3 regions of the Janthinobacterium paucivorans genome follow, and region 3 is predicted to be linked to each of the others. Evidence: predicted binding sites of a transcription regulator. Region 3 holds the regulator's gene; each other region holds the start of a gene.

Region 1 (4,152 bases), on a different contig from region 3:
CGCAGATCGGGCGTATCGCACGCTGCGGCGCGCCGGTGGCCATCCGAGGTGAATCGGGCACGGGCAAGGAACTGGCGGCACGCGCCATCCACGCGCAGGGTGCGCGCGCCAGCTTGCCGTTTATCGCCGTCAACTGTGGTGCCATTCCCGAAGCGCTGATGGAAGCTGAATTCTTCGGCTGCCGGCCGGGTGCCTATACGGGCGCGCTGCACGAGCGTGAAGGATTGTTCCAGGCTGCCAACGGCGGCAGTTTGCTGCTCGATGAAGTCGATGACTTGCCGCTGGCCATGCAAGTGAAGCTGTTGCGCGTGCTGCAGGAGCGCCGCGTGCGCAAGCTCGGCGGCAGTAGCGACGAAGCCATTGATGTGCGTATCCTGTGCGCCAGCCAGCACGGCCTGGGGCGCGGCGTGGCCGCCGGCACGTTCCGCCAGGATCTGTTTTACCGCCTGAATGTCATCGAACTGGCGCTGCCATCGCTGCGTGAGCGGCGCGGCGATCTGCAGGTATTATGTGAAGCCATCCTGGCGCGTCTGGCACCAGGCCAGGGTGTGAGCCTGACGCCGCCGGTACTGGCGGCCCTGGCCGCGTATGCGTTTCCCGGCAATGTGCGCGAACTGGAAAATATGCTGGAACGGGCGCTGGCCTTTGCCGATGGCGGCGTGATCGCGCTCGACGGGTTGGACTTGCCGTCCTCGGCTGGCATCACCGCGCCGCGGACGGCATTGCCGCCGGTAGTGTCTGAGCGGCAACTGTGCTTGCCCGGCATGGCGCTCTCCGGCGTTGTCCCGGTCTTGCCGCTTGACATGTATTTGCGCCAGGCCGAGCGCGACATGATCTTGCAGGCGCTGGTACAGGCGCGCTATCACCGCGAACAGGCGGCGCGCCAGCTGGGGCTGAGCGTGCGCCAACTGCGTTACCGGATGCAGAAATTGACGATACAGGAATTGCTAGCTTGATGACAGCATGGACGATAGATGAAAACGGCTGGTGCGACGGCGCACTGCGCTATGACTCGCCGCACCAGGATGCGCGCCCGGACGGCGTGCAAGTCGACTTGCTGGTGATCCATAACATCAGCTTGCCGGGCGGCCAGTTTGGCGGACCGCATGTGTCCGACTTGTTTACCGGCCGGCTAGATTATAATGCCCATCCTTCTTTCGCCGACCTGCGTGGCTTGCAGGTCTCGGCGCACTTTTTTGTGCGGCGTGATGGTGCGCTGTTGCAATATGTTTCCGCTGATCAACGTGCCTGGCATGCTGGCGCGTCCACATTCGAAGGACGCGCGCAGTGCAATGGCTATTCCATCGGTATCGAAATGGAAGGTGCGGACGATGTACCTTTCCAGCGGCGGCAATACCATGTCCTGGCAGCGCTGACGGCGGCGCTGGTGGCGCGCTACGGCTTGTCCCAGGTGCGTGGCCACGAGCATATTGCAGCGGGGAGGAAGACGGACCCGGGACCATTTTTCGACTGGCATTATTATCAAGAATGCTGGCTGGAAACTGCCCGCGGCGAGCCTGCGTTAGCGCTTACTACGCGGGGATTGGGCTTTCCATCCGTGCCCTGAAAAGTCAACCGAAATCGTGTTTGGAAATACAAAAAATTACGCCGACAGATGCCGGAAAACTATTGCATCGCCTGTCGATGGGTACTACAATTAGTGTATAAATTGGATTTAAAGACTATATCTAGTGCCATCACAGACGTTTCCGGAATTATTACCAAAGCTATCCTGCTTGTTGATACGGCAGCGGGAACTGGCGTTTCACCACCCTTGATCATGTTGAGCGCCAGCCGAGCTGTACAGGTTGGGCGCATGATTTCTGGCTGTGAATTATTTACTATTTAGCAACAATTATTTGAGGAAAGCCTGACCATCGGGCGTTCTACTCAACAACATACGCGGCAGCAAAACTGCAGGCTGACTTTAGCTGACAACGGGAGCTTTAATGCAATCACCACAAGATATTTCCATCCATCCAACGCCAGTATCGCCAGCGCCAGGCGCGGCCAATAGCGTGGCGAGTACGGGCGCGGCCTTGGGCGACTATCGCATCATCCGCCGCAACGGCGCGGTGGTGGCATTTGAGCCTTCGAAGATCGCCATCGCCATGACCAAGGCGTTTCTGGCCGTCAACGGTGGCCAGGGCGCCGCTTCGGCACGCATCCGCGAACTGGTGGAACAACTGACCGACAGCGTCGTCGCCGCGCTGGTGCGCCGCCATCCGGGTGGCGGCACCTTCCATATCGAAGACGTGCAAGACCAGGTAGAACTGTCGCTGATGCGTTCGGGCGAGCACGACGTGGCGCGTGCCTACGTGCTGTACCGTGCCAAGCACATGGAAGAGCGTCGTTTGCAGAAGGAGGCGCTGGGCGCTTCCGCGCAAGTTTCCGCACCGCAATTGAATGTCACCGACAATGGCGTGCGTCGCCTGCTGGACATGCAGGAAGTGCGCGACCTGATCAACGCCGCCTGCGTCGGCCTGGAAAAGCACGTCGATGCCGACGCCATTCTGGCTGAAACGGTGAAGAACTTGTATGACGGCGTGCCTGTCGAAGAGCTGCACAAGTCGGCCATCCTGGCAGCGCGCGCGCTGATGGAAAAAGACCCGGCCTACAGCCAGGTCACGGCCCGCATCTTGCTCCATACGGTGCGCAAGGAAGTGTTTGGCAAGGAAGTGCCGCAAGCGGCCGCTGCTGCCGAGTACCTGACGTACTTCCCGCAATATATCGCCAAGGGCATCGCCAACGATCTGCTGAACCCGGTACTCGCCAGCTTCGACCTGGAACGCCTGGCCAAGGCCATCGTTGCCGACCGCGACTTGCAATTCGGCTACATCGGCCTGCAAACGCTGTATGACCGCTACTTCCTGCACATCCATGACGTGCGCATCGAAATGCCGCAAGCGTTCTACATGCGCGTGGCGATGGGCCTGGCGCTGAACGAAGCGGACCGCGAAGCGCGCGCCATCGAGTTCTACAGCCTGCTGTCCTCGTTCGACTTCATGAGCTCGACCCCGACCCTGTTCAACTCGGGCACCCTGCGTTCGCAGCTGTCGTCGTGTTACCTGAGCACCGTCTCGGACGACTTGGAAGGCATCTATGACGCCATCAAGGACAATGCGCTGCTGGCCAAGTATGCCGGCGGCCTGGGTAACGACTGGACGCCAGTGCGCGCCCTGGGCGCCCATATCAAGGGCACCAACGGCAAGTCGCAAGGCGTGGTGCCGTTCCTGAAAGTAGTCAACGACACGGCCGTGGCAGTCAACCAGGGCGGCAAGCGCAAGGGCGCAGTCTGCGCCTACCTGGAAACCTGGCACATGGACATCGAGGAATTCCTCGACCTGCGCAAGAACACGGGCGACGACCGCCGCCGCACGCACGACATGAACACGTCGAACTGGATTCCCGACATGTTCATGAAGCGCGTCATGGAAAAAGGCGAGTGGACCCTGTTCTCGCCAAGCGAAACGCCAGACTTGCACGACCTGGTCGGCAAAGCCTTTGAAAAGGCTTACCTCGGCTACGAAGCCAAGGCAGCCGCCGGCGAAATCCGCTCGTTCAAGAAGATTCAGGCGCTGGACCTGTGGCGCAAGATGCTGTCGATGCTGTTTGAAACGGGCCACCCATGGATCACGTTCAAGGATCCTTGCAACATCCGCAGCCCGCAGTCGCACGTTGGCGTCGTCCACAGCTCGAATCTGTGCACCGAAATCACGCTTAACACGGGTCCGGATGAAATCGCCGTTTGCAACCTCGGTTCCGTCAACATGCCGGCGCACATGAAGGAAGGCAAGCTCGATCACGTCAAGCTGGCCAAGACCATCCGCACCGCCATGCGCATGCTCGACAACGTCATCGACATCAATTACTACGCCGTCGAGAAGGCGCGCAATTCGAACATGCGCCATCGTCCGGTCGGCATGGGTGTCATGGGCTTCCAGGACTGCCTGCACATGATGCGCATCCCGTTTGCCTCCGACGCAGCCGTCAGCTTCGCCGACACCTCGATGGAGACAGTCTGCTACTACGCCTACCTGGCGTCGACAGAACTGGCCGAAGAACGCGGCCGCTATGAATCGTATGCCGGTTCGCTGTGGGACCGCGGCATCTTGCCGCAAGACTCGGTGAAACTGCTGGCCGAAGAGCGCG
Region 2 (4,152 bases), on a different contig from region 3:
TGGCAATAGCGGCAACGCCAGGGGCAGCCCTGCACGAAGACCACGGCCGCCAGCTTGCCCGGATAGTCGGTGGCGGAAAAGGGCGTGAGGCCCCCCACTTTCAGTTCAACTGCCATCGCGGGCGGGCTGGTCAAGCCGGGCGCTTGCTTGCGTAAAATACTGGCGCTCATGGAATTCGCCCTGCTTGCCGATGTTGAACGAGGCGACGGGGCGGTGATAGCCCATCACCCGGGTCCAGATTTCGCAGCGCTGGCGTTCGCTGTCGAGCAGGCTGATGGCGGGAGTGAAGTCGGGACGTGTATTCATGGCGTTTCCTCGAGTGATGCAGCAGGGTGGGCTTGCTTGCGGGCGATCAGCTCCGCGTCGCAGGTGGGGCAGAATGTATGTTTGCCGGCCAGGTAGCCGTGGCGTGGGCAGATGGAAAACGTGGGCGTGAGCGTGATGTAGGGCAGCGAAAAGCGGCTCAGGGCGCGCTTTACCAGCTCGCGGCAGGCGTTGGCGTCCGAGAGCGCTTCCGTCATGTACAGGTGCAGTACCGTGCCGCCCGTATATTTGCGCTGCAGTGTGTCCTGCATGGCCAAAGCCTCGAACGGGTCGTCCGTGTAGCCCACGGGCAGCTGCGACGAGTTCGTGTAATACGGCTGCTCGGGCGTGCCCGCCTGCACGATGGCCGGATAGCGTTTGCGGTCTTCGCGGGCAAAGCGGTACGTGGTGCCCTCGGCCGGTGTCGCTTCCAGGTTGTACATGTGGCCCGTCTCTTCCTGGAATGCCACCATGCGGGCGCGCACATGGTCGAGCAGGCGTACGGCCAGCGCATGGCCTTGCGGCGTCGTGATGTCATACGCGTCGCTGCTGAAATTGCGGATCATCTCGTTGATGCCATTGACCCCCAGCGTGGAAAAGTGGTTGCGCAGGGTGCCCAGGTAGCGCTGCGTGTAGGGGAACAAGCCTTGCTGCATCAGGTCCTCGATGGTGCGGCGCTTGATTTCCAGGCTGACTTTGCCCAGTTCCAGCAGGCGGTCCAGGTCAGCCAGCAGCGCCACTTCATCGCCGCGCCACAGGTGGCCCAGGCGCGCGCAGTTGATGGTCACCACGCCCAGGGAACCGGTCTGCTCGGCGGAGCCGAACAGGCCATTGCCCCGCTTAAGCAGCTCGCGCAAGTCCAGTTGCAATCGGCAGCACATGGAGCGGATCATGTTCGGCTTGAGTTCCGAATTGATGAAATTCTGGAAGTAGGGCAAGCCGTAGCGTGCCGTCATCTCGAACAGCCGTTCGGCATTCTCGCTATGCCAGTCGAAGTCCTCGGTAATGTTATAGGTGGGGATGGGAAAGGTGAAGACGCGGCCCTTGGCGTCGCCCGCCATCATGATCTCGATATACGCGCGGTTGATCATGTCCATCTCCGCCTGCAGCTCGCCATAGCTGAAGTCCATCTCCTGGCCGGCGATGACGGGAATCTGCTGGCGCAGGTCGTCCGGGCAAACCCAGTCAAAAGTGAGGTTGGTAAACGGCGTCTGCGTGCCCCAGCGCGATGGCACGTTGAGGTTGAAGATCAGCTCCTGCATGCATTGGCGCACGTCTTCGTAGCGCAGGCTGTCCTTGCGGATGTAGGGCGCCATATAGGTGTCGAAGGAGCTGAACGCCTGCGCGCCGGCCCATTCGTTTTGCAGGGTGCCGAGGAAATTGACGATCTGGCCGACAGCGCTCGACATGTGTTTCGGCGGGCCTGACTCAACTTTTCCTGGTACACCGTTCAAGCCTTCATGCAGCAGTGTACGCAGCGACCAGCCGGCGCAATAGCCGGCCAGCATGTCGAGGTCGTGGATGTGCAGCGCCGCTTCGCGGTGCGCCGCGCCCACTTCCGGCGGATACACCTGGTCCAGCCAGTAGTTGGCGATGACCTTGCCCGACACATTGAGGATCAGGCCACCGAGGGAGTATCCCTGGTTAGCGTTGGCGTTGACGCGCCAGTCGCGCCGCTCCAGGTATTCATTGATGGACGCGGCGACATCGACCTGGCCGCGTGTGGGGGAAACTGCATTTGTCACCATGGAACCTCCAATAAACACAACATACGGTGTTTTTTGAAGACTATCGACTAAATGTAGTGATGTCAAAGGTGGCGTGCAAGCGCTGTGCGTATCCTTGATCCAGGTGAAAAAACCACCTCAGGCGGTAATGCCGTTCAGTTAAGGATTTTGGCGTGATTTATGAGCGCCAGTAAATTCGCTAACCCCAGAGGCAAAGAGCTGGGGTCGGACCCTCAGGGTCCGACCCCTGTCCTGGTTCTTGGGCTAAAAATAGCATCACTAACACACTAACTGAACGGCATTACGCCTCAGGCGGTTTTGTTCCAGCGCGTTTCGCGCAGGACCAGCCAGCTCGCGCAAAAGAAGGCGGCGATGCTGGTGACAGAGGTGGGCAGCACCCGGGCGCAGATTTCCAGCGGCGTATAGGTGCTCCAGCTGGCCATGCGCGCCTCGAAGATGGCGACCTGCTGCAACTGCGGCCGTTGGCGGCGCGCGAACACGGTCAGCAGGAAAATCAGCAGCGCTTTGCGGGGCATGGTGGGCCTTCAAACAGGAGGAAAGATGGGCATTTTACAGCCAGGTCAAGCAAGTTGAAGGTGCGCCAGCCATGCATGTATTCCTTCACCTGCATCAACGACTGGGCAGCATGGGCGGGGCTATAGTGTGCACCTGAGCCGATACAGGACTGAGAACAGCATGATGCTTGAAGCAACCACCGCCCCCTGCGTAGCCGGACCATTGGAACTGGTTTGCCCTGCCGGCAGCTTGCCCGCCCTGAAAGCGGCCGTCGATAATGGCGCCGACACCGTTTATCTGGGCTTTCGCGACGCCACCAATGCGCGCAATTTCGCCGGCCTCAACTTCGACGAGAAGGCCATCGCCGAGGGGGTGCGCTACGCCCACCAGTACGGACGCAAGGTGCTGCTGGCACTAAATACCTATCCGCAGGCGCATAACTGGGCCGTGTGGCGCAGCGCCATCGACCGCGCCGCCGCGTCGGGCATCGACGCCATAATCGTCGCCGATCCAGGTCTGATGGCCTACGCCGCCCAGCACCAGCCGCAGCTGCGCCTGCACCTGTCGGTGCAGGGCTCGGCCACGAATTATGAAGCCATCAACTTCTATCACGAACACTTCGGCATCTCCCGCGCCGTGCTGCCGCGCGTGCTGTCGATGGCGCAGGTGGAACAACTGATCAGCAAGACCGCGGTGGAGATCGAGGTGTTCGGCTTCGGCAGCTTGTGCGTCATGGTCGAAGGGCGCTGCGCACTGTCGTCGTATGCGACGGGCGAGGCGCCGAACACCCACGGCGTATGCTCGCCAGCGAAGGCCGTGCGCTGGCTGGAAACACCGAACGGTCTGGAGTCGCGCTTGAACGGCGTGCTGATCGAGCGCTACGCACCGGCTGAAAACGCCAGCTATCCGACTCTGTGCAAGGGGCGTTTCGACGTCAATGGCGAAGTGTATTACGCGATCGAGGAGCCGGCCAGCTTGAATACCCTGGCGCTGCTGCCGCAACTGATCGCCATGGGCGTGCGTGCCGTGAAAATCGAAGGGCGCCAGCGCAGTCCCGCCTACGTGGCGCAGGTGACGCGCGTGTGGCGTGAAGCGATTGACGCCTGCCGAGAAGGTCATCCGCGCTACGCCGTCAAGCCGGCCTGGATGGCGGCCATGGACAAGCTGGCCGAGGGTCAGCAGCACACTCTGGGCGCTTACCATCGCTCCTGGAAATAGCAAAACCTGCCGCGCATCCCGGGGCGCGGCCCCGTGCTCAAGCACGGCTGCGCTTCTCGGCCTCGCTGCGAGCCGCTCGCTACGGTTTTGTAACTTAAAAGATACTGGAAAAGGCATGCTGAAACTCTCTTTGGGCCCTTTGCTGTACTACTGGCCGCGCGCCACCGTCTTCGAGTTTTACCAACAGATCGCCGGCAGCGCCGTCGATATCGTGTATCTGGGCGAAACCGTATGCTCGCGCAGGCACGAGCTGCGCCTGGCCGACTGGCTCGATATCGCCGACATGCTTGCTGCAAGCGGCAAGGAAGTGGTGTTGTCGACGCAAGCGCTGATCGAGGCGGGCAGCGAACTGGCGATCCTGCGCCGCATCACGGGCAATGGCCGCTAT
Region 3 (4,152 bases):
CCCCGTCTGCATGACGGTGCCCGTAAATTGGCCAAACGGCACCGTACGGCTGCCCGCTTCGGCGCCAGCCAAGTCCATGCTCAGCCAGAGCGCCGGCGCCTCCGGGGGCGCAGGCAGGCACAGGCCGAGTGCACCGCCTTCGCCGCAGCCGGCCGCGAAGCCTGCCGCACTGCCCGGCGCGAAGAGACTGCTGCGCCCGGGCACGCCGGGCAAGCCTTCGATATCGTTCTGCGCATCCATCAATGCCTCCTCCGCCGCCTGAAACGCGATCTGCCGGTCGCGCTCGCCGCGCGCCGCCTTTTCACCCTGCAAAGCCATCTGCGCCGCCGATATGCCCAGCAGCAAGATGATCACGAGCAGACACAGCACATACACCAAGGTCGCGCCACGCCAGCGTGCGCCAGCAGCGCCTCTGGCGACGCCAGCGCAGGCGCCCATGCCGGCCATCATGGCGCTGGCCTATGCTGGCCCATTGCGCAGCATAATGCTGGTCTGCACCAGTTGCCGTAGCCGCGAGCGCGTGGCTGCGGGCAAGGCCGCGCGCGCGATGCGCACGCCCGTGTCGCTGGCGCCGTGCGCCTCGGCGTATGCTTTGCCGAACAGGTCGAACTGCGACGGTCCCAGTTGCGCCATTTTGTCCACCTGCCCCACCTCGCCATGCAACAGCAGCGCCACGCGCACGCCAGACACGCGCTTCCAATGCGTGCGGCGATGAAAATCGCGCTGACGCTCGGCCGCATCGGCCCCCTCCAGCACCAGCGCGGCATCGCGGGCGTCGAGCACGCTGGCGTTGACATACCGGTTCGCCACGCCATCGGGCGGCGTATCCGTGTCGAGCCCATACAGTACCTGGAAAGTATCGACGCCACGGATGATGGCGTCCGCGCCCCAGCCGTTCGCGCCACGGTATTTACAGCGCAGTTCGCCCACGCCATCAGCGCCCTGCGCGACATAGAAAATGCTCCAGCCGCGCTGTGTCTCGGCTTTCGCGGCGCCCACGCCGAAACCGGCGCAATTGAGCACGGAACCGTCGCCGCCCTCTTCCTTGCCGGCGCCAAAAAAACGCAAGGCCAGCACATCGCTGCCATGCAAGGCGCCGGGCAACGCGCCGCTGATGCCCTCACTGTTCTTGACCAGGCTGCGCGCGTCGAGGCCGGCGATATTGGCGCTATCGTCATCGGCATGGGCCACGGGCGCGGCGCTGCTGTCCCAGTTCACATACGCGCTCTGGCGCACGGCGCGGGCGATGCTATCGAGCGCATAGCGGCCGTTGTCATCGAGGCGCACGCTGGCGGACTGCTCGCCATAACTGCCGCTGGCGGCCAGCAGTACGCTACTGGCCGCCAGCATCAACAGCGCCCCCAGCGACAGGGCCACCAGCAATTCGACCAGGCTCATGCCGTGGTGCCCGCGCAAGACAGTGTTCATGCGCCACCTCCGCCGAGCTGGAATGCCAACCGGGGCAGCGACTCGCCAGCCCCATTTACGGCCGGTGATCGGTCGGGCTGGCGGCCACGCCAACCGAGCTTGATGACGATGGGCGCGCCCTTGCCGCCGCTGCACGCCCAGTGCAAGCCCTGGGCGGCGCCATCCCAAGCGGGAGCATCGCGGCAGACACGCAGGCGCGCGCCGGGCAAGGCCGCTTGCAACTGCTGCTTCCACTCGGCGATATCGAATTGCGCCAATTCGGCCGCGCTGCAGGCAGCAGGTCCGAAGCAATCGGGTGCGCCGCCAGCAGGCTCGGCGTCGTCCGCTGCCGCGTAGCTGACGTTCAGGTAGGCATTGCCCGCATCGGGGCCATACATGAGCACACTGTTCGCGCGCATGCGTTCAGCCATGCCGGCAGCCAGTTGCACGCCCGCCGACAACAGCGCCGATTCATGGCGCGCGCGCAGCGAGCTCAGTTGCAAGATGCTGGCGCCCAGCAAACCCAGCGCCAACAGCAGCAGCGACACCAGCACCTCGACAAGGCTGCTGCCATCCATGGGACCACGCGCGCCGCTGTGCATGAGCTTCTCCTGCAGCAAGACTGGAGCCGCACGGACGTCCGGCCCAGTTACACGATAGGCGTGCGCAAAGACGCGGGCATGAGGCAGCGCAAACGTCGCCAATATAGTGAGGGAAGAAGGAAAAACGGCCGCAGAAAAAAGCGCCTCAATTGATCAGACCACTTGCCAGTCGAGCGCTGGCGTGGTGCGCGTGGGAGGCTGCCTCAGCGGCATCTGATATAGCTGATGTCGCTGATGTCGCTGCTGTCGCTGATGCAGCTGATGCACGGCATGTCGAAACAGCGTCAGGGCTTGCTGCGCGCCTGTCCCACTTCGGCAATCGCATCCTGGAACTCGGCCACGTCTTCGAAATTCTTGTACACGGAGGCGTAGCGGATATAAGCGATCTTGTCGAGGCGCTTGAGTTCTTGCATCACCAATTCGCCGATATAGCCGGAATCGACTTCGCGCAAGCCGCTGGTCAGCAATTTTTCCTGGATGGAAGCGATGGCCGCATCCAAGGAGGCTGCCGCGACGGGTCGCTTGCGCAAGGCCAGCATCAAGCTGCCGCGCAACTTATCCGCAGCGAAGTCCGTCCGGCTGCCATTCTTTTTGACGACGGCCGGCATGATAAGTTCAATCCGCTCGTAGGTCGTGAAGCGCTTGTCGCATTTGCCGCAACGGCGGCGGCGCCGAATGGCATCCCCGTCCTCCGATACGCGCGTATCGAGAACTTGGGTATCGCCGTGCTGGCAAAATGGACATTTCATGGGCTGGCTACAACTTTATAGTAATAATTACGGGAAATCGCCGCCCTGAAATACAAGGGCGCCCCAATCACTGCGGGCGCCCTTGGGCACGGCTGGAATGGGTCAGACAGAATCTTACTCCGTATGACACATTCTGGACAAATAATTATGCCGCGTATACAGGATGTGCATCGGCCAGCACTTTCACGGCCGCTTTCACGCGCTCGATGGTGGCGGCGTCATGCGGATTGTCCAGCACGTCGGCGATCAGGTTGCCCACTTCTTCCGCTTGCGCTTCCTTGAAACCACGCGTCGTCATCGCCGGGCTGCCCAGGCGGATGCCCGAGGTGACGAAGGGCTTTTGCGGGTCATTCGGGATGCCGTTCTTGTTGCAGGTGATGTGCGCGGAACCGAGGATGGCTTCGGCTTCCTTGCCCGTCAGGTTCTTGGCGCGCAGGTCGACCAGCATGACGTGCGATTCGGTGCCGCCGGAAACAATGCGCAGGCCACGCTTGATCAAGGTTTTCGCCAGCACGTCGGCGTTCTTGATCACTTGTTTCTGGTATTCGACGAATGCCGGGCTCAGCGCTTCTTTGAAGGCGACCGCCTTAGCGGCGATCACGTGCATCAGCGGGCCACCCTGGATGCCAGGGAAGATGGCCGAGTTGATGGCTTTTTCGTGTTCCGCCTTCATCAGGATGATGCCGCCGCGCGGGCCGCGCAAGGACTTGTGCGTGGTCGAGGTGACGAAGTCGGCGAACGGCACCGGATTCGGGTACAGGCCAGCGGCGATCAGGCCTGCGTAGTGGGCCATGTCGACCAGGAAGTAGGCGCCCACTTCCTTGGCGATCTTGCCGAAACGCTCGAAGTCGATCTTTTTCGAGAAGGCCGACGCGCCAGCGATGATCAGCTTTGGCTTGCGTTCGCGAGCCAGGCGCTCCATCGCCTCGTAATCGATGTCTTCTTCCGCCGTCAAGCCATACGAGACGACGTCGAACCACTTGCCGGACATATTGAGCGGCATGCCGTGGGTCAGGTGACCGCCTTCGGCCAGCGACATACCCATGATCAGGTCGCCCGGTTTCAGCACGGCAAAGAACACGCCCTGGTTCGCCTGCGAACCAGAGTTCGGCTGTACGTTCGCGCATTCGGCGCCGAACAATTGCTTGACACGCTCGATGGCGAGCTGCTCGGCCACGTCGACGTATTCGCAGCCACCGTAGTAGCGCTTGCCTGGATAGCCTTCGGCATACTTGTTCGTCAGCTGCGAGCCTTGCGCTTCCATTACGGCTGGCGACGTATAGTTTTCCGACGCGATCAGTTCGATATGATCGTGCTGGCGCACGTTTTCTTTTTGAATAACGGCGAACAATTCAGGATCGACGTTGGCGAGGGTGTGATCTTTTGCAAACATG

What was found. The regulator NrdR, encoded in region 3, represses ribonucleotide reductase genes. The targets are predictions, from matches to a motif close to CACNANATNTNGTG.
Region 1: a site for NrdR is predicted at 1,681-1,694, ahead of ACQ4V8_RS06330 (ribonucleoside-diphosphate reductase subunit alpha). Genes of this name have one in related genera too.
Region 2: a site for NrdR is predicted at 2,067-2,080, ahead of ACQ4V8_RS13455 (ribonucleoside triphosphate reductase). Genes of this name have one in related genera too.

What each region holds. Positions count from the first base shown of each region.
Region 1 is NZ_JBNYXR010000004.1:49,920-54,071, reverse strand. Features, by position in the region: gene ACQ4V8_RS06340 (sigma-54 interaction domain-containing protein) at 1-956, shown strand, start outside; gene ampD (1,6-anhydro-N-acetylmuramyl-L-alanine amidase AmpD) at 956-1,567, shown strand; gene ACQ4V8_RS06330 (ribonucleoside-diphosphate reductase subunit alpha) at 1,950-4,152, shown strand, end outside.
Region 2 is NZ_JBNYXR010000010.1:7,443-11,594, forward strand. Features, by position in the region: gene ACQ4V8_RS13445 (anaerobic ribonucleoside-triphosphate reductase activating protein) at 1-116, opposite strand, end outside; gene nrdD (anaerobic ribonucleoside-triphosphate reductase) at 106-306, opposite strand; gene ACQ4V8_RS13455 (ribonucleoside triphosphate reductase) at 303-2,051, opposite strand; gene ACQ4V8_RS13460 (hypothetical protein) at 2,339-2,566, opposite strand; gene ubiU (ubiquinone anaerobic biosynthesis protein UbiU) at 2,727-3,764, shown strand; gene ubiV (ubiquinone anaerobic biosynthesis protein UbiV) at 3,880-4,152, shown strand, end outside.
Region 3 is NZ_JBNYXR010000006.1:38,367-42,518, reverse strand. Features, by position in the region: gene ACQ4V8_RS09130 (pilus assembly PilX family protein) at 1-450, opposite strand, end outside; gene ACQ4V8_RS09125 (PilW family protein) at 460-1,428, opposite strand; gene pilV (type IV pilus modification protein PilV) at 1,425-2,009, opposite strand; gene nrdR (transcriptional regulator NrdR) at 2,294-2,758, opposite strand; gene glyA (serine hydroxymethyltransferase) at 2,904-4,151, opposite strand.